Regions from separate parts of the Cellulomonas dongxiuzhuiae genome, predicted to be linked through region 3. Evidence: riboswitches for the same ligand, from Rfam matches in the RefSeq annotation. Region 3 holds a riboswitch; each other region holds the start of a gene.

Region 1 (7,590 bases), 1.2 Mb from region 3:
GGCCACCCTCACCGGCTGCGGGATCCTCGGTGACACCGCCGAGCCCGCGCAGCGCGACGAGCCGGGCGGCGAGATCACCGCATCGGCCGAGGCCGACGTCTTCTCCCTGCAGCTCGGCGACTGCTTCGACTACGCCGCCCTCTCCGAGGCGACCTCGATCTCGTCGGTGTCGACCATCCCGTGCGGCGACCCGCACGACGCGGAGATCTACGCCGAGACGACCCTCACCGAGGAGCAGTTCCGCTCCGACCTCGCCCTGACGGAGGCCGCGGACGCCACGACGCCGACCGTCGCCGAGCAGTTCTGCTACGACGCCTTCGCGGGCTTCGTCGGCAAGGCCTACGAGGAGTCCACCCTCGACTACACCCTCTTCTCCCCCTCCGAAGAGGGCTGGGCGCAGGGCGACGACGTCGTCCAGTGCATCCTCCTGCACCCCGACGCCGACATCACGGGGTCGATGCGCGACTCGGCGCTCTGACACCGGGCGTCCCCCGGCCGCCTACCGGCGCGCCGGGGGCGTCCTGCCCGTCGAGGACCCCCAGACCCGCGAGCACCTCGGCCTCGACGCGCCGGGTCCCGGCGCCTAGGGCTGCCGGGTGCCGCGGGTGCGGGTCGTCCACGACGTGACGGACCGCCACGCGGGCGGGCCGGTCGGACAGGCGCACGACCTCGTCCGCGAGGGTCACGGCCTCGCGCACGTCGTGGGTCACCATGACGACGGTCCAGCGGTGCGCGGCCCACGTCGCGGCGAGCCAGCGCTGCAGGTGCAGCCGGGTGAGCGCGTCGAGCGCGCCGAACGGCTCGTCCAGCAGCAGGACGTCGCGGCCCTGCACGACCGTGCGGGCCAGCGCGGCGCGCTGGCGCAAGCCCCCGGACAGCTCCGAGGGGCGCGCGTCGGCGTGCTCGGCGAGGCCGAACCCGGCGAGCAGGTCCCGCACGCGCGCCCGCGCCTCGCGGCGGCGCAGCCCCTGCACCTGGAGCCCGAGGGCGACGTTGTCGACGACCGTGCGCCACTCGAGCAGCAGGTCGTCCTGGGGCATCCACGCGGCGTGGCCCGTGGTGCCCGTGACGTCGCGCCCGTCGAGCAGCACCTGCCCGCGGTCCGGGTGCCGCAGCCCCGCGACGACGCCCAGCAGCGTGCTCTTGCCGCAGCCCGACGGGCCGACGACGCACGTGAAGGAGCCGCGCTCGACGCGCAGGTCGACGCCCGCCAGGACCGCCCGCGGCCCCCCGGGCGCGGGCAGCGCGAGGTGCACGTCGCGGACCTGCAGCAGCGCGTCACCCACGACGCACCCGCCGGGGCCGCGCCCACGGCACGACCAGGCGCTCGACGCCGCACGTCAGCGCGTACAGGACGAGCGTGAGCGCGGCGCACACCCCGACCGCGGCGAGGACGAGGTCGGTGCGGAACGCCGCGCGCTGCATCGTCATGTAGGTGCCCAGCCCCTGCACGGCGCCCGCGTACTCCGCGACCACGGCGCCGACCACCGCGTACGTCACGGCGATGCGCAGGGCCGTGAAGAAGCGCGGCATCGCGGCGGGCAGGCGCACGTGCACGAACTCCTGCCGGCGGCTCGCCCCCATCGTCGCCAGCAGCGCCGACGCGCCGGGGCCGGCCGCCGCGAACCCCTCGACCAGGCCCAGCGCGACCGGGAAGAACGTCACGAGCGTCACGACGAGGACCTTGGGCGCCAGCCCGAACCCGAACCACAGCACCAGCAGCGGCGCGACGACGAGCACGGGCACGGTCTGCGACGCGACCAGCAGCGGCACGACGCCCGCCCGCAGGCGCGGCAGCCGGTCGAGCGTCACGGCGAGCGCCCCCGCGACCACCACCGAGACCGCGAACCCCACGAGCGTCACCGTGAGCGTCGCGCCCGTGTGCCCCGCCAGGGTCTCGCGGTGGGTCCACGCCTGCTGCGCGACCCGCGCCGGCGACGGCAGCAGGCGGGGCGCCACGCCGCCCGTCGCGACGACGACCTGCCAGGCCGCGAGCAGCGCGAGGACGCCCAGGCCCACGGGGGCCAGCCGCCCGGGCGTGCCCGTCACGACCCGCCGCCGAGGTCGACGTGGTAGGTCGCCCAGTCGGGGCGACGCGTCAGCGGCTCGCCGTCCGGGCCGCTGAGCAGCCCCTGGTCGAACAGGAAGTCGCCGTACCCCGCGAGCTGTGCGGTGTCGATGCCGCCGACCGTGCCGTCGTCGGCGCGCATGTAGTCGCGCGCGAGCAGGCGCTGGCTCTCCACCACCATGGCGGGGTCCGCGAACGCGTCGGGGTGCGCGGCGACGAGGATCTCCGCGGCCTCGTCCGGGTGGTCCGCCGCGTACGCGTAGCCCCGGCGCAGCGCGTCGACGAACGCGGCCGCCGCCTGGGGCTCCTCGGCCACCCAGGACCGACGGGCGTCGACGAGCACCGCGTACGCGTCGGGGAACCCGTAGTCGGTGTACCGGAAGTACCGCAGCGGCGTCCCCAGCCGCTGCGCCTCGAGCCCCTCCCACGCGACGAACGGGATCGCGACGTCGGCCTCCCCCGCGTACAGCGCGGCGTACGCGCTGGTCCCCAGGGTGACCGACGTGAGATCACCGCGGCCGCCGTCGGCGCGGATCACCGCCTGCAGCAGCGGCACCTCCGCGGGGCCGCCGAACCCGGCGTAGACGCGCCCGTCGAGGTCGCGGGGCCGGGTGATCGTCGTGTCGTCGGCGCGCACGCCGATCGCCGACGCCCAGTGCTGCAGCGGCGCGAGCACCGCGACCACGTCGGCACCGGCCGCCTGCGCGAGGACGGAGTCGCCGTGGAAGCTGATGCCCGCCTCGGCGGCGCCGGCGTCGATGAGCGCGTCGGGCTGGACGGCTGTGGAGGGCAGCACCTGGACGTCGAGGCCCGCGTCGTCGAACCAGCCCTTGGCGAGGGCGACCTCGAGGCCGGTGTGGTTGGTGTTGGGGGTCCAGTCGAGCGCGAACCGCACGACCGTGCGGTCGGCTGCGGCGGCGGTGCCGCGTCCGTCGGTACAGGCGGCCGACGCGAGCACGACGGCGATGAGGGCGACGGTCGGGGCGAGACGGGGTCGAGGCATGGGAGTCTCCGGATGGCCGAGGTGGCGGGGCGTGCGGGCACGGCGCAGCGACGCCACGCGGCCACGGACGTGGGCGCGGGCGCGGGTGGGACCGACGGGTGCGACCGATGAGGCAGGGACGCGGCGGCGTCAGGTGGCGGCGGGCCCCCGGCGTCGGTGCGGGTGGGCGTGCAGCGGTGGACGCATGGGAGACATGCGCGACATCCCTTCGCTAGTGCGACCTAGATCAGGTTCGACGGGTGTGATCTCAGCCGCTGGTGCGGCACCCCGTGTCACGACGCATCGACCCTAGCCAGGCCCGTCGCGCACGTCGCGGTCCCGTCCGCACTGTGGTCCGCCGACCGCCCCGCCGGCCACGGGCCCGGCCGGCTCCGGACGCACGACGACCCCCGACCGGGGTGCCCGGTCGGGGGTCGTCCTGCCCGTGGTGCCGCGGGCGTCCCGCGGCGGCGTGCTCAGCCGAGCGGGCCGTACAGCGCAGGCGACGTGCGCGCCCGCGTGGTCTGCTCGAAGTCGTACGCGAGGCCCAGGAGCGTGCCCTCGTCGAACGCGCGACCGACCAGCTCGAGGTTGACCCCCGCGCCCGTGATCGTGGCGTCGGCCGCGGTCGCCTGTCCCATCGGCACCGTCACGGCCGGCAGACCCGAGTTGGGGCTCAGCCGCATGTTGGTGCTGTGCGTGCCGTAGGGCGTGCCGCTCGGGTACGCCATGGCGTCGAGGTCGAGGTCGTCGAGCAGCTGCGTGACGAACGTGCGCCCGTTCGCGAGCGCCCGGGTGTGCGAGCCCTGCGGACCCGCCCACGCCTCGTACTGCTCGTCCGTGACGGCGGCCCGCTGCAGGTACGTGCTCCGGCGGGACGTCACATAGTGGCCGCCCGCGAGGATGTCCTCGATCGTGCGCGCCTGCACCGCGGGCGACAGGTGCCGCTCGACGTACCCGGCGAGGTCCCGACGGAACTCGTCGGTGCTGCCGCTCGGCTCGGCGAGCACCGCGTTGAGCTCCGCGGACGACGGCACCTCGACGAGCGTGGCGCCGCGCGCCTCGAGCGCCGCACGGGCCTCGGCCCACAGCCGCACCGTGGTGCGGTTGGTGCCGATCATCGACGGCAGGTACCCGATGCGGGCGCCGTCGAGCGCGTCGGCGTCCAGCGACGCGGCGTACGACTCGGGGACGAGCCCGGCCTGCGAGGCCGTCACCGGGTCCGCGTCGTCGACGCCCACGACGGCGTCGAGCGCGACCGCCGCGTCGAGCACGGAGCGCGCCATCGGCCCGCCGGTGTCCTGGCTGAGCGCGAGCGGGATGATCCCGTCGCGGCTCGCGAGGCCGACGGTGGGACGCACACCCACCAGCTGGTTGTACGACGACGGCACGCGGATCGAGCCACCGGTGTCGGTGCCGAACCCGATGCCGGCGAGGTTCGCCGCGATCGCGGCACCCGTGCCACCACTGGAGCCGCCCGCGCTGCGCGACGTGGCGTACGGGCTGGCGATGCGCACCGTGCCGCCCACCGGCAGGCCCGCCGAGTACTCGGAGACGAACCCGTACGCGAACTCGTCGAGGCCCGCCTTGGCCAGGACCACCGCGCCGGCCTCCCGCAGGCCCGCGACCATCGTCGCGTCCGTCGTCGTCTGGTTGTCCTGCCAGCAGCCGCAGCCGCCCGTGGTGGGCATGTCGAGGGTGTCGTAGTTGTCCTTCACGGCCACCGGCACGCCGAGCAGGGGGCTGGTCATGCCGTGCGCGGCACGCTCGGCGTCGGCGGCGGCCGCCGCGGCGAGCGCGACGTCGCTGACGGCGATGATCGAGCTGAGCGGCCGGCCGCCCGCCCCGGTGTCGACGAGCGTGTCGTCGTACGCCGTGATCCGCTCGAGGTAGGCCTGCGTGATCTCGACGGACGTCGTGACGCCCGCGTTCATCGCGGCCTGCATGTCCAGGACGCTCGCCTCGACCAGCTCGAACGCGCCGTCGTCGTACACCATGCGCTGGGAGACCTGGGCGAGGTCCGTGAGCGTGAGGGTCCCGTCGCCGTCCACGTCGGCGACCGCGACCTCGGTCCAGCCGGACGAGCCGGCGGTCGCACCGAGGTGCGCGGCGACGACGTCGAGGTCGGCGGTGGTGACCTGGCGGTCGCCGGTCACGTCGAGCTCGGTGAGGTACGGGGTGAGGAAGGCTCCGCCCGGCGCGGCGGCGGCCGGTGCGGCGGTGGCGGGTGCCGCGACGGCCCCCGCCAGGGCGAGGGCGCCCGTCACCGCGACGGCGGTGACGCTGCGGCGCAGCTGCGGTCGGTCCACGGGTCGGCTCCTGCGGGTCGGGTCGGTCGGGGCGGTGCCGGGGCGGCTCATCGGGCGGCCGCCGTCCGGCGACGCACGAGGAACGCACCGAGCGCGACCGCACCGAGCGCGAGCGCGAGCAGGCCACCCACCTGGGCGCCGGTCGCGCTCAGGGTCCCGGTGCCCGGACCGGACGCCGCAGCGCCGGCCGTCGCGGACGGCGACGGCACGGGAGCGGTCGCCTCGGGGGTGGTCGTCGGGGTCGGGGGCGTCGCCGTCGGGCCGGGCGTCGTCGTCGGGCCGGGCGTCGGCGCGGGCGCGACCTCGACGGCGACGGACGTCACGTCCGCGGCGGCGACCGTGGCCCCGTCGGAGCCGACGAGCGTCAGGCCCGACAGCGTGACCGTCGCCGTGCCGCCGGCGAGCGTGCGCAGGCGCACCGTCGTGGCGACCGTGCCCGTGAGGCCCGGGGACGCACCGAGCCGCGTGTGCCGCACCGTCACCGAGCCGGTGCCGCTCGTGACGTCGTCGAACCCGCCGTCGGGCGCGTCCGTCACGGAGTCGAACGCGAGGAGCGCGGGGTCGAAGGTGAGCGTCGCCTCGTACGCGTACAGGTCGGTGACGTCCAGCAGGTCCAGCCGGACGTCGACGGTCGCCCCGGCGGTCACGGGCCCGGTGGGGACGGCGAGCGTGGCCTCGTCGACGGTGGGGGCGGCAGCGGCGGGGACCGCCGTCAGGAGGGTGAGACCGAGGACGGCGAGGGCGGCGTGCAGGGCACGTCGCCTCGGCCTCGACCCGGGGGTGCGGTCGCGCATGAGGGCGGTGTTCCTTCCGAGCAGACGGCACGCACCGGCGGACCGGTGCGTGCCGTGAGAAGCGCCCCCTGCGCTCCTGCAGGCTCGCAGCGCGGTGTTTCGTGCCGGTTGCCGTCGCGTTGCCACCCGGGCCGCCGGGCACCGCTCAGGTCACGATCGCATGGCCCGTCCGGACATCCCGGACGAACCGCCCGGCGCTCACCTCGGCACTCACCCCGGCGGCGCCTCCGCGAGGCGTGCGATCGCGGCCAGCCGCTCGTCCCAGCGGGCACCGACGGCCTCGAGCGTGCGCGCGAGCAGCCCGAGGCGCGCGCCGACCGCCCGGTACCGCACCTCGCGCCCGGCCCGGACGGGCTCGACCAGCCCGACCTCGGCCAGCACGGCCAGGTGCTTGGCGATGGCCTGGCGGCTCACCGGCAGGCGCTCGGCCAGCGCGGACGCGGACGCCTCACCGCGCCCGACCTCGGTGAGCACCTGCCACCGGGTCTCGTCGCCCAGCGCGGCGCACACCGCGACGACGTCCGTCGCGCCGCTCGCGGACGTCACACCGCCACCCCGCCGGCGACGAGCGCCACGAGCTCGTCGAGCTCGGCCGTCCAGCCGTCGCGGTGGTCCGCGAGCTGGCGCAGCCGCTCGTCACCGAGCCTGTCGAAGCCCGTCTCGACGACCGTGAGCAGCGTCCCGGTGCCGTCGGGCACGAGCGTGAAGGTCGCGGTCAGCTCGCTGGCGGGGTCCAGGTCACCTCCGCAGCCGGGCCACGCGAAGGCGAAGCGGCGCGGCGGGTCGTAGGCCTCGATCCGCAGCGGGACGTCGTGCTCGCCGTCCCACCCGAGGGTGCCGGTGCCACCGACGCGCAGGTCCGGCAGCGAGGCGCGCTGCCCGAACCACCGGGCGACGAGGTCCTCGCGTGTGAGGACCTCGAACACGCGGGCGGGCGGGGCGTCGACGCGGACCGTGCGGGTGACGCTCGAGGTGGTGTCGTCGACGAGCGCGGTGGTCTGGTGAGCGGTCATGGCTGCCTCCTTGGTGCAACTCTTCTGTTGCAGACAGCCTGCACCCGTCGGCGCCGTGACGCAACCCCTAGGTTGCATGTGCGGAGACCGCGTCGCGCCTGCCGCCGCCGGCCCCGTGCGAGGATCGGCGCCGTGACACCGAGCGCCTCGTCGGCCCCGCTGCGGACGCGCTGATGTCGGCCGTCCTCGGCGCGCTGGGCACGATGGGCGCCGTCGTCGGGCTCGGCTGGGCGCTGGGCCGGTGGCGCGTCCTCGGCGAGCGGGCGGCGCCGGTGCTGGCGCGCGTCGTCTTCGCCGTCGCGACGCCCGCGCTCCTCGTCTCGACCGTCGCGCACGCCGACCTGCACCTGCTCGCGTCACGGACGGCCCTCGTCACGTGGCTGAGCACGACGGTGGTGGCCGTGCTGGCCGTCGTCGTCCTGCG
Region 2 (7,590 bases), 1.3 Mb from region 3:
GCGGGGGACGACGTGCTCGGCACGTCGACGCTGCGCGACGGACGCGCCGTGCTGACGCTCCCGGCGCAGACCCCGGCGGGGACCTACGAGGTCGTGGCCGTGTACGCCGGGACCGACGCGGTCGCGGGCTCGCAGTCGGCGCCCGTCACCGTGACGGTCGCGCAGGCGAGGAGCAGCACGTCGCTGGCCGTCGTGCAGTCGCCGCTCCCGCGGCTGCTCCCGTCGGCGTGGGTCGCCACCGCGGGCCTCGAGACGCGCACCCTGCCCGCGGGGACGGTCGAGCTGCGCGAGGGAGACCGCGTCGTGTCCCGGGCGCGGGTCGTCCTCGGCCTGGCGATCGGGACGGTGCCGCGTGACCTCGGAGCGGGCAGCCACCGCCTGACCGCGGTCTTCGTGCCCGACGACGCAGCGAACGTCGCGGGCAGCGCGAGCGCCGCGGTGAGCGTCCGCACCTGACCGGGCTCGCCGGACCACCCGCCCCGTGCGGGTGGTCCGGCGGCCCGTCGCCGTGCGGTCCCGCCAGGTCGACGCCGTGGACCCCTTGTCGCAGCGCGCAGGTGGTCGCAGAGTGGGACCCGTCGCCGCGTCACCGCCGGCCGGCGCGGACCGGGCGCTGCGGCACGGGTCGCGCAGGGGGCGGGCCCGCACCTGGAGGCGTCGTGCACCCGTGGCGGTCGGTGGTCGTTGCTCTCGTCCTGGCAGGCACGCTCGGCGTGCCGTCGCCCATCCCGCCGGCCGCGGCCGCGGCCGAGCCCGGTGACGCACTCGTCGGGTGGGTCACCGCCTCCGCGACGCGGGCCTTCGACGAGGCGGTCCTCGTCGGTGGCGAGGTGGTGCTCCCCGGCCCCGTCCCGGGGCCGGACGGCGGGGACGTCACGCGGGAGTCGGCGCTCGGCAACCTCGTGGCCGACGCGGCCCGTGCGGCCCGCTACACCCCGGCGGCCGACCCGCAGATCGGGGTCTCGACGCCCACGGCCCTCGCGGCCGACCTGCTCTACGACGTGCCCGACACGCAGTGGCCGCCGGATCCCGGGTACCCGGAGCGCAGCCGCGTCACCGATGCCGAGCTCGTGGCGGTCCTGCCGGAACCGGAGGAGCTGTGGCAGGTGACCCTCACGGGCGCCCGGCTGCAGGCGCTGCTCGAGGAGCAGTGGCGGACCGACACCCGCGAGGGCCGCCCCGACCTGCACCTCGGCCTGTCGGCCAACGTCGTGTACACGTACGACGACACGCGCCCCCGGGGCGCACGCGTGACGTCGCTGAGCATCGACGGCACGCCCGTCGACCCCGCCGCCGGGTACCGGCTCGTCGTGCCGGCGTCGCTCCTGCAGGGCCCGGACGCGTTCGGTGCGCTCGCGGGGGTGAGCGACCGTGTCGCGACCGGCCGCACCGACCGTGACGCGCTGCGCGCGGCGCTGGGCCAGGTGGCGACGCCGGACACCGATCCCCGCGCCCTGGGTGTGTCGCACCTGTCGGACCCGGTCGTCCCGGAGTCGACCCTCGAGCTGCGCCTCACGGGCGCGGGGACCGCGAGCCTGGGTCCCGCGCCGGGACCGGTCGAGATCAGGCTGTCCGGTGTCGAGCTGACCCTGAACCTCCACCTGCCCCGCGACGGTGACCCGGAGGGGCCGGTCGACGTGCGTCTGGCCGTCCCCGCCGGCGTGCCCGCCGGGCCGGGCGTGCTGGGCATCACGGTGGTCCCGGGAGGCACCGAGGCGCGGCTCCCGGTGGTCGTGGGCCCGGGGCGCACGGCCACCACGCTGAGGCTGGACGGGAACGGGCAGTCGCAGGTGTACGGGGACCTGGACCCCGTGGTCCGCGTCCGTGCCTCCCTCACGCCGGTGACGGCGCCGGGCCCCGTGGAGTTCGAGGTGGAGGGGGCCGCGCCCGTGCGCGTGCCGGTCGTGGACGGTCTCGCCGAGTACCGGCTGCCGTCCACGACACCGGTCGGTGAGTACGTCATCACCGCCCGGTACCCGGGCGACGCGGCGTACGCCCCGGCGCAGGCCGGTCCGGTGCGGGTCAGCGTGCGGCCTGTGGTCTCGGGCACGACGCTCACGATGCGCCGCCCCGCGTCCTGGCTGCCTGTCGTGTGGGTGTCGGACGTCCGCCTCGACACGGGCGCGCAGCCGACGGGTCGTGTGGAGCTGCGCGAGGGGACGCGGGTGGTGGCGCGTGCCCGCGTCGTCCGCGGGTTCGCGGCCGGTCCGGTCCCGGCCCTGGGTGCCGGTGTCCACCGGCTCGTCGCCGTGTTCGTGCCCGACGAGCCGCGCAACGTCCTGGGCAGCCGCAGCACCGCCGTCACGGTGCCGCGCTGAGGGGGCCGGCCCGGCCGCTCAGGTCAGGGCCGGTTCCCGCAGCAGTCCGAGCAGCTGGTCCCCGACCCGCGCGGTCTCGTGCAGGTACGGGGTGTCGGAGAGCACGAAGTGCGTCACGCCGAGGTCGCGGTAGCGCTGCAGCGCGGCGGCCACGTCCGCGGCGGAGCCGACCAACCACGTCGTGCCCGCGCCCCCGCCGCCGTACCGCCCCGGCGCGGTGTACAGGCAGGAGTCGAGGACGTCCCCGCGGGCGCCCAGCTCCAGCAGGCGCTGCTGACCCACGGCACGTCGGCGCAGCGGGTCGGGCGGCCGGGTCCCCGCGGTCTCGGCCATGCGTGCCACCTTCTCCTCGGCGTCGTGCCACGCCTCCTGCGTGGTGTCACGCACGAGCGTCGTGACCCGCAGGCCGAACTCGAGCGGGGGGTGCCGCCGCCCGACCTCGTCGCTCAGTGCCCGCAGGCGCGCGACCCGCTCGGCGACCCCGTCGAGCGGCTCGCCCCAGAAGAGCTGGACGTCGGCCTCGGCGGCGGCGACGCGCTCGGCGGCCGGCGACGCGCCGCCGAAGTAGAGGCGCGGGTGCGGACGGCCCGGGCGAGCCACGGGGCGCGGTGCGAGGGTCGAGTCGTCGACCCGGTAGTGCTCGCCGTGGAACGTGACGTGCTCCTGGGTCCACAGGCGTCGGACGAGGTCGAGGAACTCCCGCGTCCGCGCGTACCGCTGCGCCTGGTCCCCGGCCGTGTCGCCGTACTGCGCGACGCCGTCGTGCCCGCTGACGACGTTGACGAGCAGCCGACCGCCGGACAGCCGGTCCAGGGTCGCGGCGGCGCTCGCGAAGTGGGCGGGCTGCCAGTAGCCGGGGCGGACGGCCACGAGCGGCTGGAAGGTGGTCGTGCGGGCAGCGAGCGCGGTGGCGACGGTGAACGTGTCGGGCCGGCCCCACCCCGTCCCGATGAGCGCACCCTCCCACCCGTGCGCCTCGGCGGCGCGCGCCAGCTCGGTCGACAGGTCGAGCGAGCCCCAGCCGTCGGCCGTGTCGTCACCGCGGTGACCGGGCTCGACGGTGTTGGGGATGTACCAGAGGAAGTGCGTGCCCATGCGGACTCCTTGTGCCGGTGTGCCTCCCCGAGACGATAAGCCGACAAGAAGGGTCAAGATAAGACGGTGCCCACGTCGTGGTCACGGCCCTGCCGTGACGTCAGACGTAGTCGTGGTAGGCGGGCAGGTCCAGGACGCCGTTGCCCGACAGGCCGATGAGGATCGTCTCGTCCGTCGTCGCGGCCCGCGCGTGGGCGAACGCAGCCGCCAGGGCGTGCGTCGACTCGGGCGCCGGGATGATGCCCTCGGCCCGCGCGAACTCGATGCCGGCGGCGAAGGCGGCGTCCTGCTCGACCGCGACGGCGTCCAGGAGCCCCAGCGCGTAGGCGTGGGAGACCATCGGAGCCATGCCGTGGTACCGCAGCCCGCCCGCGTGGATGGGCGGCGGCACGAAGTCCTTGCCGAGCGTGTGCATCTTGAGCAGCGGCGTCAGGCCCGCGACGTCACCGAAGTCGTACCGGTACTCGCCCTGGGTCATCGACGGGCAGGCCGCCGGCTCGCAGGCCACGACGCGGGTCGTCGCCCCGTCGCGCAGGTTGCGGCCGAGGAACGGGAAGCTCAGCCCCGCCAGGTTCGACCCGCCGCCAGCGCACCCGAACACCACGTCGGCGGTCTCGCCCAGCTCGTCGAGCTGCGCGAGTGCCTCCTGACCGATGACGCTCTGGTGGAGCAGGACGTGGTTGAGCACCGAGCCCAGCGCGTAGTGCGCCTTCGGGTCGTTCGCCGCGACCTCGACGGCCTCGCTGATCGCCATGCCCAGCGACCCCGTGGTCGTCGGGTCGGCCGCCAGCATCGCGCGGCCCGCAGCGGTGAGGTCCGACGGTGACGGGTGGCACGTCGCGCCGTACGTCTCCATCTGCATGCGCCGGTAGGGCTTGCCGTCGTAGGACGCGCGGACCTGCCAGACCTCGCACCCGAGGCCGAGCAGCGCGCAGGCCATCGACAGCGAGGCGCCCCACTGCCCGGCGCCCGTCTCGGTCGTGAGCCGCGTGATGCCCTCGAGGGCGTTGTAGTACGCCTGCGCGACGGCGGTGTTCGGCTTGTGCGAGCCGGCGGGGGAGCCGCCCTCGTACTTGTAGTAGATCTTCGCGGGCGTCCCCAGCGCGCGCTCCAGGCGTCGCGCGCGCAGCAGCGGTGCCGGGCGCCACAGGGCGTAGATCTCCCGGACCGTCTGCGGGATCTCCACCCACCGCTCGGTCGAGACCTCCTGCGCGATGAGCGCCATCGGGAACAGCGGCGCGAGGTCGTCGGGCGTCAACGGCTCACGCGTGCCCGGGTGCAGCGCGGGCGGGCACGGCTCGGGCAGGTCGGCCGCGAGGTTGTACCAGTGCGTCGGGACGGCGGACGGGACGACGGTGCCGACCGGGTCGGTCAGCGGTGCGGGTCGGGTCGTGCCGGGGGAGGTGGTCATCTCGCCTCGCAGGTTCGGGCGCGGGGGCGCGCGTGGTCGGAGCCGGACCGCCCGCGTAGGTCCCGCCGTCGACGACCCGCACGGGGAGCGTAGCCCCCGGTGCCTGCGCGCGTCCGAGGGTCGAGACCACGAGATGGCGGGCCGGACGCCACGGTCTAGGGTCGACCCGAGACACGGGGTGCCCTGTACCGAGCAGGGCTGAGATCACACCCGTCGAACCTGATCTCGTTCGTACGAGCGAAGGGATGTCCTCATGACGTCTGCCGTCCTGTCCCCGCACGACCTCGCCGCCGCGCTGCCGGCGCTGACCCGATGAGCTGCGCAGGCAGCCGCGTGCGGGTCCTGTCCGTCGCGGGCACCGACCCGACGGGGGGCGCGGGCATCCACGCGGACCTCAAGTCGTTCGCGGCGCACGGCGCGTACGGCATGGCCGTGGTCACCGCGCTCGTCGCGCAGAACACGCACGGCGTGCGGGCGGTCCACGTGCCCGACGTCGCCTTCCTGCGCGCCCAGCTCGACGCCGTGAGCGACGACGTGACGGTCGACGCCGTCAAGATCGGCATGGTCGGCACCCGGGCCGTGGCGGACGAGGTCGCGGCGTGGCTCGCGCACACGCGGCCCCCGGTGGTCGTGCTCGACCCGGTCATGGTCGCGACCAGCGGGGACCGGCTGCTCGACGCCGACGCGCAGGACGCGGTGCGCCGGCTGGTCGCGCAGGCGGACCTCGTGACCCCCAACCTCCCGGAGCTGGGCGTGCTGCTGGGTGAGGGCACCGCGGCCACGTGGGCCGACGCGGTGCGCCAGGCCCGCCGGCTCGCGACCGCCGCGGACGTGACCGTGCTGCTCAAGGGCGGCCATCTGCCGGGGGACGCGAGCCCCGACGCCGTGGTCGACGCGACCACGGTGACCGAGCTCGACGCGGTTCGCGTGAGCACCACCAGCACGCACGGCACGGGCTGCTCGCTCTCGGCGGCCGTCGCCGCCCTGCGGCCCCGTCGGCCCGACTGGGTGACCGCGGTCCGCGAGGCGAAGGAGTGGCTCACCGGCGCGATCGCCGCGGGCGAGGCGCTCGGGGTCGGGTCCGGACGCGGGCCCGTCGACCACCTCCACCACGCACCCGCCCTCGGCGCGCGGCCGTTCAGTGCCGACGCGTGGGACCGCGTCGCGGACCTGCGGGCCGCGTGCGACGACCTGCCGTTCGTGCGCGGGCTCGCCGACGGGTCGCTGCCCGTCGAGGAGTTCGAGCAGTACCTCCACCAGGACGCCCTCTACCTCGCGCAGTACTCCCGCGTGCTCGCGCGGGCGAGCCAGCTGGCCCCGGACGGCGTGGCGCAGGTGTTCTTCGCGCAGGGCGCTGCCCGCTGCCTGGACGTCGAGACGCTTCTGCACGCCGAGCGCCTGGCACGCGCGGGGACGCGCTGGTCCGGCCCGGCGAGCGCCGCCACGACCGCGTACGTGGACCACGTGCTGGCCGTGGCGGCCACGGGCTCGTACGCGGAGGTCGTGGCCGCGGTGCTCCCGTGCTACTGGCTCTACGCGGACATCGGCGCCCGCATCCTGGTGCGCGCCGGTGACCTGGCGGGGCACCCGTACGGGGACTGGGTCGGGACGTACGGCGACCCGGCGTTCGCCGCGGCCTCGGCGCGGGCCTGCGACCTGGCCGACGCCGCCGCTCGCGAGGTCGGTGCCGCGACGCGCGCGCGGATGCTCGCGGCGTTCGTCACGTCGTGCCGGCACGAGGTCGCGTTCTTCGACCAGGTCCGGGCGCTCGCGCCGTCCCGGTGACCGCGGGGGGCGGCGCCGGGCGACCCGGGCGGCACGGTGCGGCAGAGTGGTCGCCGTGGACGTGCGCGCCGTGGTCCTGGACGTCGGGGAGACGATCGTCGACGAGACGCGCGCCTGGACCCGGGCCGCCCACGACGTCGGTGTGACGCCGCTCGCGCTCATGGGGGTCCTGGGCGCGCTGGTGGAGCGCGGCGAGCCGCACGCGCGCGTGTGGGACGTCCTCGGGGTCGACCCACCGGTGACGCGGTCGACGATCGGCGCCGTGGACCTCTACCCCGACGCGCTCCCCACGCTGCACGCGCTGCGCGCGGCCGGGTACGTCGTCGCGATCGCCGGCAACCAGCCGGCGGCCGCCGAGGAGCAGCTGCGTGCCGCGGGCGTCGACCTCGGGCTCGTCGCGTCGTCAGCGCGCTGGGGCGTCGCCAAGCCCGCGCCGGCGTTCTTCGCGCGCGTGCTGAGCGAGCTCGACCTGCCGCCGGGCCAGGTGCTGTACGTCGGCGACCGCCTCGACAACGACGTCCTGCCCGCCCGCGCGGCGGGCATGCGGACCGCGTTCCTGCGTCGTGGACCGTGGGGCTACGTGCACGCCCTGCGGCCGGAGGTGGCGCTCGCCGACGTGCGGGTCGACTCGCTCACGGAGCTGACCCGCCTGCTCGGCGGGCCGCCGCCGGGATGACGCGCGGCCGGCGGGCCGCTAGCAGGAGCCGTCGGTGCAGGCGTCGCCGACCGGCACGGCAGCGAGCGGGTTGGCGTCCCGCCACCCGGCGTCGAGCAGCTGGGCGAAGACCTCGGCCGGCTGCGCCCCGGACAGCGCGTACCTGCGGTCGACGACGAAGAACGGCACACCCGTGACACCGATCTCCCGGGCGGTGGCGAGGTCGTCGCGCACGGCGTCCGCAGCGTCGTCCGCGGCCAGGGCCGCCGCGACGCGTGCGTCGTCCCAGCCGTGCGCGGCGAACCCGGCCCGCGCTGCGAGCGTCA
Region 3 (7,590 bases):
GCCGACGGCGTCGAAGTCGAACCCTGCGTCGTCGAAGGGGTCGGCCGCGTGCTCGGGGGAGCGCAGGACGTCCTGCTCGTACGCGGGATCGCCGGTGGCCAGCCACAGCTCGGCGGCCGCCCAGTAGAGGTCGTCGCCCACGTCCGCGTCGTCGTACGGGCCGCCGCCGTGGCGGGCGTGGTCGTCCGGTGGGAGCAGGGCGGGGTGCTGCCGGGCCGCGTCGTACGCCGACCGCGCGGCCGTCTCCAGGCGGTGGGCGTACGCAGGATCGACGGTGCGCAGGTGACGCGCACCGGCCGCTGCCGCCGCGGCCAGGTGCAGGGTCGCGGTGGTCGACGGCCGGTGCAGGACGCGCTCGGTGGGGTCGAGGTGCGGCCAGCCCGGCAGGGGCGACCACGTGGTGCCGTGGACGCGGTGGAACGCCAGGCCGGCCAGCGGCCGCCCGGGCGGCACCTGCATCCGCAGCAGCCAGTCCAGCTGCCACCGGCACTCGTCCGCGACCCGGCGGTCACCCGGGACCAGGTCGAGGGTGCCCAGCAGCTGCCACGCGGCGATGGCGCCGCTGGTCACGTACTTGCCGTAGTCACCCGCGTCGTACCAGCCGCCCGACACGTCGTACGTGCCGTCGTCGTGCCAGCCGGGGTAGAGGTGCGCGGCGGCCGGTCCGGTCCACGCGGGGACGGCGGTGTCGGGGTGCCCGGCGGGGCGTGCGTAGCCGGGGACGGTGATCGCGGTGCCCGACCGCATGAGCGTGAAGAAGCGCAGGGCGTCGTCGCGCAGCGCCGCGTGGATCCCGTCGTCGACCCGGAAGGGGTGGCTGCGCGCCGACCCGGCCTCGACCCGGTACGTCCCCGCGTCGAGGTCGCCGAGCTCGAGGACGTGCACGGGCAGCCCGGACGTCGGCTCGGGGCGCACGGGCCAGGGCACCGACGTGCCCTCGTGCACGACGCGGCCGTCCTCACGCACCACGCGGAAGGCGACGGGCGCGACGTCGGGCGCGACGAGCGTCGCCCGCGCCGGCGTCCCCGGCACGTGGCCGAGCTGGTTGACCCGCACGGCCGGCCGCCGCGCGAGGACCTCCTGCACGGACCAGGTCGGCCGGCTCACGCGCGGCAGCCTACGACCGGGTCCGGGAGCCGCGCGCGGCGAGGCGAGCGTGCGTGACGAGGGCCGTGCCGGTCCCGTCCTCGGACGCCGCGGCCGGCGGTCGGCGTCTCGCGGCACAATGGACGCGGCACGTCGGCCGTCGAGGGGGACTCACGTGACATCTGCACCTGGGACGACCGTCGGGGCGCCGGACCGCGCGCCGCTCGTGCCGGAGGGCCCGCCGCTCGCCCCCGCGCGTCTCGCCCGCCACGCCCGGCACCTCAACCTGCCGGGCATCGGCGTCAGCGGGCAGCGGCGCCTGGCCGCGGCGCGCGTCCTCGTGGTCGGCGCCGGCGGGCTCGGCAGCCCCGCGCTGCTCTACCTCGCGGCTGCGGGCGTCGGCACGCTCGGCATCGTCGACGACGACGTGGTCGACGAGTCGAACCTGCAGCGCCAGGTGCTGCACCGGACCGCCGACGTGGGCCGTCGCAAGGTCGACTCCGCGCGCGAGGCGGTGCTCGCCGCCGACCCCGAGGTGACCGTCGAGGTGCACCCCGTGCGGCTGACCGCGGCCAACGCGCTCGACATCGTCTCGCGCTACGACCTCGTGCTCGACGGCTCGGACAACTTCGCCACCCGGTACGTCGTGAGCGACGCGACGTCGATCGCCGGCGTGCCGCACGTGTGGGGGGCGCTCGAGCGGTTCCGCGGCCAGGTCAGCGTGTTCTGGTCCAGCCCGCCGCAGGGCCACGCGCCCGTGACGTACCGCGACGTGTTCCCCGAGGCGCCCGCGCCGGGCACGGTGCCGACGTGCGCGGAGGGCGGGGTGCTCGGGGCGCTGTGCGCGACGATCGGCTCGGTCATGGTGACCGAGGCGGTCAAGCTCGTCACGGGTGCGGGGCGCTCGCTGCTGGGCCGGCTCGCGATCTACGACGCCGCGGACGTGACGTGGCGCGAGCTGCGCGTGGTCGCCGACCCGACACGCCCGCCGGTCACCCACGTCGCGGAGCCCGAGGTCGAGGCCTGCGCCGTGCCGTCGCCCGCACGGGTCTCGGCGGATGCGGCGATCTCGGTGCTCCAGCTGCGTGACCTGCTCGACTCGGCGGCGCCGCCGTACGTGCTCGACGTGCGCGAGGAGTTCGAGCGCGACATCGTCACGATCCCCGGGTCGGTCCTGGTGCCGGCCGGGCAGCTGCTCGGCCCGCGCGGCGCCGACGCGCTCGCGGACCTGCCGACCGACCGGCTCGTGGCCGTGTACTGCAAGGCCGGGTCCCGGTCCCAGCGCGTCGTCGACGCCGCGCACGCCGCTGGACGCGACAACGTCGTGCAGGTCGCCGGTGGCGTGCTCGCCTGGGTCGACGACGTCGACCCGACGCTCAGCCGGTACTGAGCGCGGCCGCCCTCACAGGGCCAGGTCGAGGTTGCCGGGCGGGCGTCCCACCAGCCCGTCCGTCGGCGAGGACGCGAGCGCGTGCTCGCGGCGCGGGATGCGCCCGGCCAGCCGCGCCGCGCGCCCGGCCCGGACCGCGAGCGCCATCGCGCGGGCCATCCGCGGCGGGTCCGCGGCCCGCGTGACGGCCGACGCGACGAGCACGCCGTCGCACCCGAGCTCCATCGCGAGCGCGGCGTCCGACGCGGTCCCGACGCCCGCGTCGAGGATCACCGGGACCTGCGCGCGCTCCGCGATGGCCGCGATGCTGCGCGGGTCGAGGATGCCGAGCCCCGACCCGATCGGGGAGCCCAGCGGCATCACGGCCGCGCACCCGACGTCCTCCAGGCGCCGCGCGACCACGGGGTCGTCGCCCGTGTACGGCAGGACCGTGAAGCCCTCGCGGACCAGGCGGTCCGCGGCCTCGACGAGCCCGAACGGCTCGGGCAGCAGCGTGACGTCGTCCGCGAGCACCTCGAGCTTGACCCAGGACGTCCCGCACGCCTCACGGCCGAGCTCGGCGGTCAGCACAGCCTCGCGCGCCGTGAAGCAGCCCGCGGTGTTGGGCAGCGCGCGGATGCCGAGGCGCGTCAGCAGCGCCCACACCGACTGCTCGCCGCCCGGGCGGACGCGCCGCAGCGCGACGGTGGTCAGGCGCGTGCCCGACGCGACGAGCGCGTCCTCGAGCCGGTCGAGGTTCGGTGCGCCACCGGTGCCGAGCACGAGGCGCGGCCCGACGACCGTCCCGGCGACGACGAGCGGGTCGTCCCCGTCCCACGGCGCGAGGACGGGCGCCGCGGCGGGGGCGTCGGGGGCGGTCGGCGTGGTCATCCGCCCTGCACCGCCGTGACGATCTCGAGCCGCGCGCCGGCGGGCACCGGGGTGTGCGTCCACAGGCCGCGCGGCACGATCGCGTCGTCGAGCGCCGCGGCCACACCCGTGGGCGTGGTCCCGGTGGCGCACCCCGCGGGAGCGGTCGTGGCGTCGGAGAGCAGGCCCTGGACGACGGTCGCCACCGTCAGGCCGGGGTCCCACGGCTGCGGGAGGCCGTTGACCGTCACGACCTGGGCGGGTGCCGCGGCCACGACCGGCAGCTCTTCGGTGTCGGCCGTGCGGGGGTCGGTGGTGCGCGTCTGGGTCATGCGGGGCCTCCGGAGGTGGTCGGTGCGGTGCGGGTGAGCATCCGCTGCGGGTCGCACGGCCGTGCGGCGTCGGGCGGGTCGGTGCCCGCGAGCAGGGCGTCGAGGGTCGCGGCCGTCAGGGGCGTCTGCAGGACGCCGTTGCGGTGGTGCCCCGTCGCGAGGAGCAGGCCCGGTACGCCGCTGTGCCCGACCAGCGGCAGGTGGTCGGGCGTCGCCGGGCGGGCCCGCGTCGTGACGTCGACCAGCGGCAGCTCGTCGATGCCGGGGACGAGCGCGCGGGCGTCGCGCAGCAGCGCGAAGACGTCACCGGAGCGGGTGCCGTCCTGCGCTGCGCCCTCGTCGCTCGTCGCCCCGACGACGACCTCACCGCTCGCGCGCGGCACGAGGTAGACGGGCCGGTGCTGCACGGTGCCGCGCAGCACGGGCAGACCGGCGAACCAGGGTGCCGCGCGCGCGTCGAGCCGCAGCGTCGTGCCGACCACGGGACGCACGGGCACCGCCACCTCCGGCACGTCGCGCACGACGTCCGCCGACCGCGCCCCCGCGGCGAGCACGACGAGGTCGGCACGCAGGGTCCCGCCGTCCGCGGTGCGGACGCCGACGACGTCGCCCCGGCCGTCACGCACCAGCCCGGCGGCGGCGGCCGGCACGACGCGGGCGCGCGCGTCCCGGCCGAGCACCGCGCGCAGCGCACGCACCACGGCACGCGGGTCGACGTGCTGCTCACCGGCCGCCCACGTCGCGGCACCCAGGTGGGGCCCGAGCAGCGGGACGCGCTCGCGGGCCTCCGCCGACGTCACCTCGTGCACGTCCAGGCCCCAGGACCGCTGGAGCGCGAGCAGGTCGCGGCACCGCTGCGCGTCGGCCGCGTCGTACGCGACGGTCAGCGTGCCGGACGCCGCCAGGCCGACGTCCACGCCGGACGCGGCGGTCAGCTCGCGGGCGAACCCGCTCCACAGGGCGGCCGAGGCGACGTTGACGCGCGCGAGCCCGTGCTCGCCGTGCTCGGCCTCCGAGACGGGCGCGAGCATGCCGGCGGCTGCGTGCGTGGCCCCGCCGCCCGGGTCCGGGTCGACGACGGTGACGCGCGACCCGGCGCGGAGCGCGCGCCAGGCGGCGGTCAGGCCGATGATCCCGCCGCCGACGACCAGGACGTCGACGCTCGCCGAGGACGTGCGGGGGGTGGGGCGGGCAGGGCTCGCCACGGGGTGCTCCCTTCGCTGGCATGACCCAGATCAGGTTCGACGGTCGGCTCTGACGCCCTCTCAGCCCCGCTCCGTGCGGGGCTCCCGTGCGCCGACCACACTACGCTGCCCGACATGTCCGACGCCTCCGACGTCCGCGCGCAACGCCGCGTCCGCCTCGCCGACGCGCACCTGTACCTGTGCACCGACGCCCGGCGCGCGACCGGCGACCTCGACCGGTTCCTGCACGCGGTGCTGGCGGGCGGCGTCGACGTGGTCCAGCTGCGTGACCGCACGCTCGACGTCGTCGACGAGCTCACGATCGGGGCCCGCGTCCGCGACCTCGCGCACGAGCACGGGGCCCTGTTCGCGGTCAACGACCGGGCCGACCTCGCGGTGGCTCTGCGCGCCGACGTGCTGCACACCGGCCAGCGGGACCTGCCGGTCGCGCAGGCGCGGGCGCTCGTCGGGCCGGGCGTGCTGCTCGGGCGCTCGTCGGGCGGCGGCGATGCCGCAGCCGCGGCGGACGACGACCCCGACGTCGACTACTTCTGCGTGGGACCCGTGCGGGCGACCCCCACCAAGCCGGGCCGCGAGCCCGTCGGGCTCGACGCCGTCCGTGCGGTGGCCGCCGCCGCGCCGACGACGCCGTGGTTCGCGATCGGCGGGATCGACGAGGCGCTGCTCCCCGACGTCGTCGCCGCGGGCGCGCGCCGCGTGGTCGTCGTGCGCGCGCTCACGCAGGCGTCCGACCCGCAGCGTGCCGCGGCCCGGCTGCGTGCGCTCGTGGCCCCGGTCCCCGGGTGAGGCCGCGGGGACGTGGCCCGGACGTCAGAACGGGAGCGGCGCCCGCAGCACCCCCTGGCCGATGAACGTGGCGATCGCGTCGAGCCGTCGCTCCGAGTCCGCACAAGCCTGCGGGGTCGCGCCCTGCCGCCACACGCGTGTCGCCTCGATCCACGCGAGGTCCCGCGTGAACGTGACGACGAGGTCGGAGAGCCAGTTCGCACTGACGTCCCACGGTGCGCCGTCGGGTCCGCCGGACAGCAGCGACCCGAGCTCCTCGCGCAGCCCGTCCATCTCGAGCGCGAACACGTCGTTGACCAGGTCGTAGTCGTGGTGCTGCGCGCTGTCGGCGCCGTCGCCGTCGGGCGGGACGGTGCGCCAGGTGGCGACGAGCGCAGGGGCGAGGTCGTAGTTGATGTGGGCGTTCACGCCCAGCACCGCGAAGTTCACGGGCGCCACGTGCGGGTCGCTGCGGTTGTCGAACAGCACGCGCCACACCCCGGGCGCCGTCCGGGCGTCGTCGGCGTGGTCGCGCAACGCCCGGAAGAACCGCTCGGCGAACTCCAGGTCGAGCCGCACCAGGAACGGTGACGACCGGAACTCCCCGCTCGCGACCATCTCGCCGATCCGGCGGGTGATGGTGAGGTAGAGCCGGGTGAACGACGCGATGCCGTCGTCCGGCCCCCGGGGTGAGGACCTCGCGGCCTCGTCGAGGATGGCCTCCAGCCGCTCGACGACCTCGGGGATCGACGTCGGTGGGGTGTCCCCGGCGAGCCCCGCGAGGCGCCGCAGGTCGCGGGCGTCGGGCGGTGCGCCGGGGCGGCCGGTCTCGGCTGCGTCCATCCGTCGGCTCCTCTCCGCTCCCGACCGGGCGCGTGGCGTGCGTCGATCGTGGCGGTCCTGTGACGTCCACGATGGCCGATCGCAGCGCGCGGGGCACGCCCGGTTTCCGTTTTTCGCCTCCCCGTGGCAAGGGTGGGTCGCACTCCCGCGGCCCGTCGTCCGAAGGAGGAGCCATGATCAGCCCGACCGACGCCCTCGACGCCGTCGCCGCCGCAGCGGCGGTGCTCAACCACGCGGTGAGCGAACCGGGGAACCGGACCATCAGCACGCTCGCGCCCCAGCTCGACCGATTGTCGCGGGCGGTGGCCCGGGCACAGGTCATCGTGACGCTGGACCCGGACGCGGAGCTGGACCGACCCGTCCCGCGGTGCTTCGCGCCGGAGGACGCGAGCGAGCACGCGGACGACCTCGCGGTGCTGGAGGCGATCGCGGCCATGCCGGTCCAACCGGCGACCGTGGTCTTCCGGGCCCGTCGGCTGGACGACGACTCAGCCGAGGACGCGCTGCGCGCCTGGATCGACGGGAGGCGCATCACGGCTACTCCGGCGGGCCGGGGCTACGACATCGACGCGAACCGCCTGGTCAGCAACATCGCCGACCAGTTCCTCGAGCCGTAGCGGGGTCACGTCTCATCGCCGCCGCCGCAGCACCACCGTCCCGTACGGCTCGAGGTCCACGGCCTCGACCGGCGACCCGTCGAGCTGCTCCAGCCGGCCGTCGGCCACCTCGGGGGTGACGCTCACGGCCTGCGCGTGCTCGCTGACCAGCACGACGACCTCGCGCCCGTCGCCCTGCACGAGCCGGTCGACCAGCACCCGGGGGTCGTCGGGCACGCGCACCGGGCGCTCGACCCCGGCGACCGTGGCGAGCGCGTCGTACAGGCGCCACGTGTCCTCGGGGTTGACCCGCCCCTGCGCGCTCGCCAGGTACTCCAGCGGGTAGGTGCACAGCACCGCGCGCCCGGGGCCGTGGTCCTTGACGACGACCGCGGGCCGCCCGTGCGCGTCGCGCGCGACGACCGTCGCGAGGAGCACCGTCACGGGCAGGTACGCGCGGCCCTCGGCGTTGCCCGCGACGCGGAACCGCAGGACGTCACCGGTGTGCAGCGACCCGAGGTCCG
Region 4 (7,590 bases), 260 kb from region 3:
CGCCGGGCGGCAGCAGCGCGACGCCCGCGGCGCGGGTCGCGTCGACGAGGGCGCGTACGGCCGGCACGGCCGGTACGCCGGGCGCCGGCACGTCGACGAACGCCTCGTACCCGAGGAACTCGGCGACGCGCCGCGAGGCGGGCCGGGCCCACAGCGCGCCGGGGGCCGCGACCTGCAGCAGGCGCCCGGCGTCCATGACGGCGACGCGGTCGGCCACGGCGAACGCCTCGTCCTGGTCGTGCGTGACGAACAGCGCCGTGGTCCCCGTCGCGGTCAGGACGTCGCGCAGGTCGAGCGCAAGACGCTCGCGCAGAGCGCGGTCGAGCGCGGACAGCGGCTCGTCGAGGAGCAGCAGGCGCGGGCGCGGGGCCAGCGCGCGGGCGAGCGCGACGCGCTGGCGCTCGCCGCCCGACAGCGTCGCGACGTCGCGGCGCTGCGTGCCGGGCAGGCCGACGAGGTCGAGCAGCTCGGCGACCCGGGCCTCGCGCGCCGTGCGGGCGCGCCGCTCGGGCAGCCCGTAGGCGACGTTGCCCGCGACGTCCCGGTGGGCGAAGAGCTGGCCGTCCTGGAAGAGCAGGCCGAACCCGCGGCGGTGCACGGGCACGTCGGCGACGGACACGCCGTCCCACGCGACGTCGCCCGCGGCGAGCGGCTCGAGGCCGGCGACGGCCCGCAGCAGCGAGGACTTGCCGCATCCGGACGGGCCGAGCAGCGCGACGACCTCGCCGGTCGGCACGGTCAGGTCGACCCCGTCGACGGCCGCCGACGCCGCCCCCGGGTAGCGCACGACCACGTCGGCGACCTGCAGACCGTCGCTCACCACGCACCCCCGGTCCCCGGGCGGCGCAGCCGCTCGCACACGGCCACGACGCCCGCCGTCAGCGCGGCGAGCAGCACGGACGCCGCGAGCGCGGCCCCGTAGTTCTCGGCGCCGGGACGTCCCAGCAGCCGGAAGATCACGACCGGCAGGGTCGGCTCCTGCGGCCGGGCCAGGAACGACGTCGCACCGAACTCACCCAGCGACGCCGCGAACGCGAACCCCAGCGCGAGCCCGACGGCCCGCAGCGCCACGGCCAGGTCGACGGTCCGCAGGACGCGCCCGGGCGACGCGCCCAGCGTCGCGGCCACCTCGCGCTGGCGCGGGTCGACCGCCCGCAGCACGGGCAGCACCGTGCGCACGACGAGCGGCACCGCGACGACCGCCTGCGCGACCGCGACCAGCACGGGCGACGCCCGCAGGTCCACGGGCAGGCCGAGGGGCGCGTCCATCGACACGAGGAACCCGAAGCCGACGGTCACGGCGGACACCCCCAGCGGCAGCATGAACAGCGCGTCGAGCCCGGCGACCGCGCGCCGTGCGGCAGCGCGGCGCGGCCGGCGCGACACGACGAGCGCCACGAGACCCCCGACGACCAGAGCGATCAGGGTGGCGTCCACGGCCGTGCGCACCGACGTCCCGGCGGCCTGCCACGCGGAGACCGCCAGCGTGTCCTGCGGCACCGCGAGCGCGGCGTAGTTGTCCAGCCCCCACCCGCGCGGCGTGCGCAGCGAGCGGACGACGAGGTTGAGCAGCGGCAGCGCGAGCAGCCCGGCGACGGTGACGGCCGTGACGGCGACCGCGACGGCGTCGAGCGGGTCGCGCAGCCGCACCGGGTGGGCGGTCGCGGCGGGCGCACCGAGGGCGAGCGCGCGCTCGGTGCGGGCCCGGGCACGCCCCGCGACGGACAGCGCGGCGACCACCACGACGAGCTGCACGACCGACAGCACCGCGGCGGCCCGCAGGTCGAGGAACTGCGTGGTCTGGATCCAGATCTCCGTCTCGACGGTCCCGTACCGGCGCCCGCCCAGCACCAGGACGGTCCCGAACGCCGTCGCGCAGAACAGGAACACGAGCGACGCGGCCGATGCGATCGCCGGGCCGAGCGCGGGCAGCGTGACGGTGCGCAGCACGCGCCACGGCGAGGCGCCCAGCGCGCGGGCGGCCTGCTCGGCGCGCGGGTCGAGGCGCTCCCACATGCCCCCGACGGTCCGGACCACGACGGCGTAGTTGAAGAACACGAGCGCGAGGACGATCGCGGTGAACGTGCCGTCCAGACCCAGGCCGCCCAGCAGCCCCCCGTCGACGAGCAGGGAACGGAACGCGACGCCGACGACGACCGTCGGCAGCACGAACGGGACGGTGACGAACGCGCGCAGCGCCCCGCGCCCGGGGAACCGGCAGCGGTACAGCAGGTACGCGCCGGGCACGCCGAGCAGCACGGCGCCGGCCGTGCCGAGCGCGGCCTGCGCGAGCGTCTGCCCGACGACCCGCCACGTGCGCGGCCGGGAGAACACGTCGCCGAACCCGCCCAGGTCGAGCCGCCCGTCGGCCACGAACCCGCGCCCGACGATCTCGGCGACGGGCCACACGAAGAACGCGGTGAGGAAGGCCAGCGGCACGACGACGGCCAGACCCCACCCGAGCCCGGCACGCCACCCGCGGCCGGGCACCCGCGCGCGTCCGCCACCGGGCGGCGCACCGGCACCCCGCGGACCCCGCGGACGGGGCGCGGGGTCCCGGTGCGGGGCCGGCGGCGGGGGCGCGGTGGCCGGGCCGGACGCGGGGGCGGCGGGCACGGGTCAGCCGATGACCGTGTCGGACCAGGTGGTGAGCCACTGCTCGCGGTGCTCCGCGACGTCGGCGGGCGCGACCGTGAACGGCTTCTCCGCGAGCGGCGCCCACGACACCCACTCCGGCGGCAGGTCGACGCTCGAGCTCACCGGGTACATGTACATCGACACCGGGATGTCGGCCTGCACGTCGTCGGACAGCAGGAACTCCAGGAGCTGCGCGGCGCCCTCGGGGTTGGCCGCCCCCGCCAGCACGCCCGCGTACTCGACCTGGCGGAAGCACGTGTCGAGCAGCGCGCGCGTCGTCGGGGCGTCACCGCCCTCGGGGACGGTGTACGGCGGCGACGACGCGTACGACAGCACGACGGGGCGCGGGCCGTCGCCGCCGCCCGCGGTGAAGTCGGTGTAGTAGGCCTCGGACCAGCCGTCGGCGACCTGCAGCCCGTTGTCCCGCAGGCCCGCCCAGTAGTCGACCCAGCCGTCCTCGCCGAACGCCCCGACCGTGGCCAGCAGGAACGCCAGGCCCGGGGACGACGTCACGGGGTCGGGCACGACGACGAGGTCGCGGTACGCCGGGTCGAGCAGCGACTCCAGCGTCGTCGGCTCGGGCACGCCGCGGGACGCGAACCACGCGGTGTCGACGTTGAGGCACACGTCGCCGAGGTCGACGGCGGTCAGGGCGCCGTCCTCGTCGCCCGGCACGGCGTGCTCCGCGGCGTCCTGCACCGCCGGGGCGTCGATCTCGACCGGCACGACGACGCCCTCGTCGAGCGCGCGCGACGCGAACGCGTTGTCGATGCCGAACACGAGGTCGCCCAGGGGCGCGTCCTTCGTCAGGACCAGCTGGTTGACCAGCGCGCCCGCGTCCGCCTGCTGCACGACCTGCACGCTCAGCCCCGACTCGTCCTCGAAGCGCTCCAGCAGGCCGTCGGACAGCGCGAACGACTCGTGCGTCACCAGCGTGACCGTGCCGGCCCCGGCGGTCGCCCCGTCCGCCGTCGGGCCGCCGGTCGCCGAGCACGCGGTCAGCGCGAGCAGCGCTGCGGCGGCGACCGCGGGGACGGCGGCGTGCCGGGCTCGGGTGCGTGCGGCGGTGCGGGGCCGGGGGGTGGTCATGTCGCGGTCGTCCTCCGTCGTGGTCGGAGAGGTCCCGCGCCCGCCGCGCACGGCACCGGGGACCGGGCCGCGCACGACGACCACGGGAGGAGAGAAGCCCGACTCCCTACGCCGGTACCAACCGGATCAGGTTCGAGGGTCTGCGGTGGTCCGCACTCTCAGCGTCCTCGTGCCGCACCCGGTCGGGCCCGGCAGCTGACGCTCCCCTGTCGTTCAGGGGCGATCCTAACCCCGACCTGTGGGATCGCCCGATGACGGGTAGCGTCCGTGCAGGCGAGGACGACGAGGAGGCCCGGATGACGAGCGACGAGAAGAAGCAGTCCATGAGCGCCAAGATCGTGGGCGCGGTGGTCGCGCTGGCGGCGACCTGGGTGGTGCACCGCGTGATCGACTCGGTGTGGGAGAAGACCAGGGGCCACAAGCCGCCCGCGGCGGACTCCAGCGAAGACGACATCAACTTCGGCGAGGTCGCCGCGGCGGCCGCCGTCACCGGCGCGGCCATCGGGCTCTCGCGCGTGCTCGCGACCCGCGGCGCCGCGAAGATCGCCGCGCGCATCGTCGGCTGACCGTCGTCGGCTGACCTACGGTCGCCGCGCGGCACCCCGCCGCGCGGCGACCGCACGCACGAGCGCAGCGGGGGCCTCGCGCAGCGGCACGTCGCGCGGCAGCCCCAGCGGCACGGCCACGGCCACCACGGTGAGCACCCACGCCCAGTAGTCCAGGCCGAGGAACGCCCAGATGCTCCCGTGCATCACGAGCACGGCCAGCGCGAACGGGATCCGGGTGGCGCGCAGCGCGAGCAGCACGGGCGCACCGAGCTCGAGGCAGATCGCGCCGCCGGCGAGCAGCTGCGGCAGCCACGGCTGGTCGGCGACCAGGTGGGTGAACCCGTCACCGAACGGGGATCTGCCCCAGCGCAGCACCCACGCCATGTTGTCGCCGACGACCCAGTCGATGCCGCTGTGCCGCAGCTTCTGCGCGCCCGTGAGGAAGTACACCGTGGCGACGACAGCCAGGGCGGCGCGCGGCGGCCAGCCCCACGCGACCCGCTCGTCGCGCGCGCCCACGTCCCTGCCGGGCACCCGGGCGAGCAGCAGGACGGCACCCACCGTGACCGTCAGGACGTCGTTGTGCATGACCTTGCCCGAGCTGCCCCACAGCCCCGCCAGGACCGTGTAGGCGACCCACGCGAGCGCGAAGCCGGCGCGCGGGCTGCGACGGGCGACGACGAGCGTCACGCCGACCAGGCCCGCGACCTGCAGGGCCACGAGCAGCCACGGCGGCACCGGCGCGGGGAACCAGCCGACCAGGGTGGCGCGGAACGTCAGGACCTCGGGCCGCTCGGCCACGAGCGTCCAGTCGCGGGTCGCGAGCCGCAGCCCGATGACGAGCGCGACGAGCGTGTGCACCTCGAGGAGGCGGAACGCCGGGCCCGGGGCGACCAGCCGGTCGTCGACGCGCGCGAGCAGCTCCCGGCGGCGCATGACCACGGGCGCCGCGGTGATCACGGGGCGACCTCGACGAGCAGCGTGCGGGACGTCTCGCGCCGTTCACCGGTGTCGGGGTCCAGCTCGAGCACGACCCGCTCCAACCGCGCGTCCGCGACGCCTCCGGGGTCGATGCCCGCGGCCCGCAGCCACGCCCGCACCATCGCCCGCTGCTCGCCCGGGGCGGCGTCGCGGACGCGTGGGTACTGCCGGCCCGTCGTGGCGACCACCGGGTTGCGCGGGTCCAGGCGCACGGGCGTGCGTGTGCCGTCGGGTGCGACCGCGACCAGCTCGACCGACGCCGCGGTGCCCGTGCGCACGTCGCTGAACAGCCGGTAGGCGGTCAGCGGCCACAGCTCGTGCTGGAACGCCGCGACGAGGAGCAGGAGGCCGACGGCGGACCAGGTCACGCCCCGCGCCCGGCGGCGCTCGCGCGTCTCGTCGTCCGCGGGTGCGCCCGTCGACAGCAGGCCTGCCTCACGACCGTCGCCCACACGTCCCTCGACCTTCTCGCGGCGCCCCGGATGTCCAGGTCGTCAGGTTACGGGCGGGCACGGCACCCGGGGGCGAGTTCGCGTCCTGGACGTGGACGACGCGAGAATGGCGCCCATGGACGTCGTCGTCGTCGGTTCCGGACCCAACGGTCTCGCTGCTGCGGTCACGATGGCGCGCGCCGGGCTGTCCGTCACCGTGCTGGAGGCACAGCCCACCGTCGGCGGCGGCGCACGCACGCTGGACCTCGGCCTGGCCGACGGCGTGGTGCACGACGTCTGCTCGGCGGTCCACCCGATGGCGTGGGCGTCCCCGTTCTTCCAGGCGTTCGGGCTCGAGCGCCGCGTCGAGCTGCTGGTCCCCGAGGTCTCGTTCGCCCAGCCGCTGCCCGACGGCCGCGCCGGGATCGCGTGGCACGACCTGGACCGGACGGTCGCGGGGCTCGACGAGGACGGGCCCGCGTGGCGCTCGCTCGTCGGTGCCCTGTCGCGGCACACCGACGACGTCGTGCGCGTCGCCCTCGGCGACAAGCGCAGCATCCCCGCCGGCCTGGTACCCGGCGGCCTCGTCGGGGCGGCCCGGTTCGGCCTGGGCGTCGCCGAGCAGGGCACGCCCGCGTGGGGCGCGCGGTTCCGCGGCGACGTGGCCCCCGCGCTGCTCACCGGGGTCGCCGCGCACGCCATCTCGCGCCTGCCCAGCCTCGCCGGCGCGGGCACGGCCCTGCTCCTGGCGTCCCTGGCGCACGCGGGCCAGGGCTGGCCGATCCCGCGCGGCGGCTCGGGCGCGATCGTCGCCGCACTGGTCGAAGACCTGCGCGCGCACGGCGGGACGGTCGTCACCGACCACCCCGTACGCTCGCGCGCCGACCTCCCGGCCGCCCGGTGCTACCTGTTCGACACCACGCCCCGCGGGCTCGTGGACGTGCTGGGCGACGAGCTGCCCGCCCGCCGGCGCGCGGCGCTCGAGCGTTACCGGCACGGCGACGCCGCGTCGAAGGTCGACTTCGTCCTGTCGGCGCCCGTGCCGTGGGAGCACCCCGACGTCGCGCGCGCCGGCACCGTGCACGTGGGCGGGACGCGCGCCGAGATGGCGCGCGCCGAGGCGGACGTCCACGCGGGGCGCCACGCCGAGCTGCCGATGTGCCTGGTCAGCGACCCGTCGGTCGTCGACGACGGCCGCCGCAGCGGCGACCTGCGTCCCCTGTGGTCCTACGCGCACGTCCCGGCGGGGTCGGACGTCGACACGACCGAGGCCGTCACGCGGCACATCGAGCGGTACGCCCCGGGGTTCCGGGACGTCGTCGTGGCGTCCCGGTGCGTGCCCGCGTCGCAGATGTCGCACCACAACGCCAACTACGTCGGTGGCGACATCTCCGCGGGCGCCGTGGACCTGCCGCAGATGTTCGCGCGGCCCACGCCGACGCTCGACCCGTACGCCGCCGGTGCCGACGGCGTGTACCTGTGCTCCGCGGCGACCCCGCCGGGCCCCGGCGTGCACGGGCTCGGCGGGTGGTTCGCCGCGAGCCGCGCGCTGCGCCGCGAGTTCGGCATCCGCGTCCGGTCGGTGTTCGCCGCCTGACGGACGGGCGACGCCTCAGACGTCGTCGCCGGTCCCGTCGGTCTGGGTGTCGTCGAGGTCGCGCGTCAGCTCGTCGACCACCAGCAGGTCGTTGCGGACCTTGCCGGTCCGGAAGCCCGCGCGCCCGACCATGTGCGCGGCCACCGGTGCCGTGAGCATCTGGAAGATCGCCACGAGCACGAGCGCCCACACCGCGCCACCCTCGCGCAGGCGCAGCGCGAGGCCGACGAGCACGAGGATCAGGCCCAGCACCTGCGGCTTGGTGCCGGCGTGCATGCGGGCCAGCAGGTCGGGGAAGCGCAGGGCG

The links. A riboswitch is a leader RNA that binds a small molecule or an ion and turns the genes downstream of it on or off. The one in region 3 is predicted to bind thiamine pyrophosphate.
Region 1: another riboswitch for thiamine pyrophosphate. It lies ahead of KKR89_RS14985 (ABC transporter substrate-binding protein); the one in region 3 lies ahead of thiO (glycine oxidase ThiO).
Region 2: another riboswitch for thiamine pyrophosphate. It lies ahead of thiD (bifunctional hydroxymethylpyrimidine kinase/phosphomethylpyrimidine kinase); the one in region 3 lies ahead of thiO (glycine oxidase ThiO).
Region 4: another riboswitch for thiamine pyrophosphate. It lies ahead of KKR89_RS01105 (thiamine ABC transporter substrate-binding protein); the one in region 3 lies ahead of thiO (glycine oxidase ThiO).

What each region holds. Positions count from the first base shown of each region.
Region 1 is NZ_CP076023.1:3,307,032-3,314,621, forward strand. It holds gene KKR89_RS14970 (septum formation family protein) at 1-478, shown strand, start outside; gene KKR89_RS14975 (ABC transporter ATP-binding protein) at 447-1,286, opposite strand; gene KKR89_RS14980 (ABC transporter permease) at 1,279-2,049, opposite strand; gene KKR89_RS14985 (ABC transporter substrate-binding protein) at 2,046-3,071, opposite strand; TPP riboswitch at 3,258-3,351, opposite strand; gene KKR89_RS14990 (amidase family protein) at 3,527-5,359, opposite strand; gene KKR89_RS14995 (cohesin domain-containing protein) at 5,407-6,153, opposite strand; gene KKR89_RS15000 (ArsR/SmtB family transcription factor) at 6,364-6,699, opposite strand; gene KKR89_RS15005 (SRPBCC domain-containing protein) at 6,696-7,166, opposite strand; gene KKR89_RS15010 (AEC family transporter) at 7,340-7,590, shown strand, end outside.
Region 2 is NZ_CP076023.1:1,772,904-1,780,493, forward strand. It holds gene KKR89_RS07955 (ExeM/NucH family extracellular endonuclease) at 1-456, shown strand, start outside; gene KKR89_RS07960 (5'-nucleotidase) at 660-2,318, shown strand; gene KKR89_RS07965 (LLM class flavin-dependent oxidoreductase) at 2,337-3,413, opposite strand; gene KKR89_RS07970 (TrpB-like pyridoxal phosphate-dependent enzyme) at 3,514-4,824, opposite strand; TPP riboswitch at 4,989-5,087, shown strand; gene thiD (bifunctional hydroxymethylpyrimidine kinase/phosphomethylpyrimidine kinase) at 5,137-6,609, shown strand; gene KKR89_RS07980 (HAD family hydrolase) at 6,656-7,285, shown strand; gene KKR89_RS07985 (DsbA family oxidoreductase) at 7,304-7,590, opposite strand, start outside.
Region 3 is NZ_CP076023.1:505,276-512,865, forward strand. It holds gene KKR89_RS02380 (glycoside hydrolase family 9 protein) at 1-1,107, opposite strand, end outside; gene KKR89_RS02385 (ThiF family adenylyltransferase) at 1,226-2,476, shown strand; gene KKR89_RS02390 (thiazole synthase) at 2,489-3,346, opposite strand; gene thiS (sulfur carrier protein ThiS) at 3,343-3,657, opposite strand; gene thiO (glycine oxidase ThiO) at 3,654-4,862, opposite strand; TPP riboswitch at 4,853-4,960, opposite strand; gene thiE (thiamine phosphate synthase) at 4,977-5,648, shown strand; gene KKR89_RS02410 (DUF5995 family protein) at 5,673-6,470, opposite strand; gene KKR89_RS02415 (hypothetical protein) at 6,644-7,087, shown strand; gene KKR89_RS02420 (cellulase family glycosylhydrolase) at 7,100-7,590, opposite strand, start outside.
Region 4 is NZ_CP076023.1:241,078-248,667, reverse strand. It holds gene KKR89_RS01115 (ABC transporter ATP-binding protein) at 1-820, opposite strand, end outside; gene KKR89_RS01110 (ABC transporter permease) at 817-2,490, opposite strand; gene KKR89_RS01105 (thiamine ABC transporter substrate-binding protein) at 2,620-3,726, opposite strand; TPP riboswitch at 3,813-3,944, opposite strand; gene KKR89_RS01100 (DUF4235 domain-containing protein) at 4,023-4,292, shown strand; gene KKR89_RS01095 (hypothetical protein) at 4,308-5,234, opposite strand; gene KKR89_RS01090 (hypothetical protein) at 5,231-5,707, opposite strand; gene KKR89_RS01085 (phytoene desaturase family protein) at 5,823-7,283, shown strand; gene mnhG (monovalent cation/H(+) antiporter subunit G) at 7,299-7,590, opposite strand, start outside.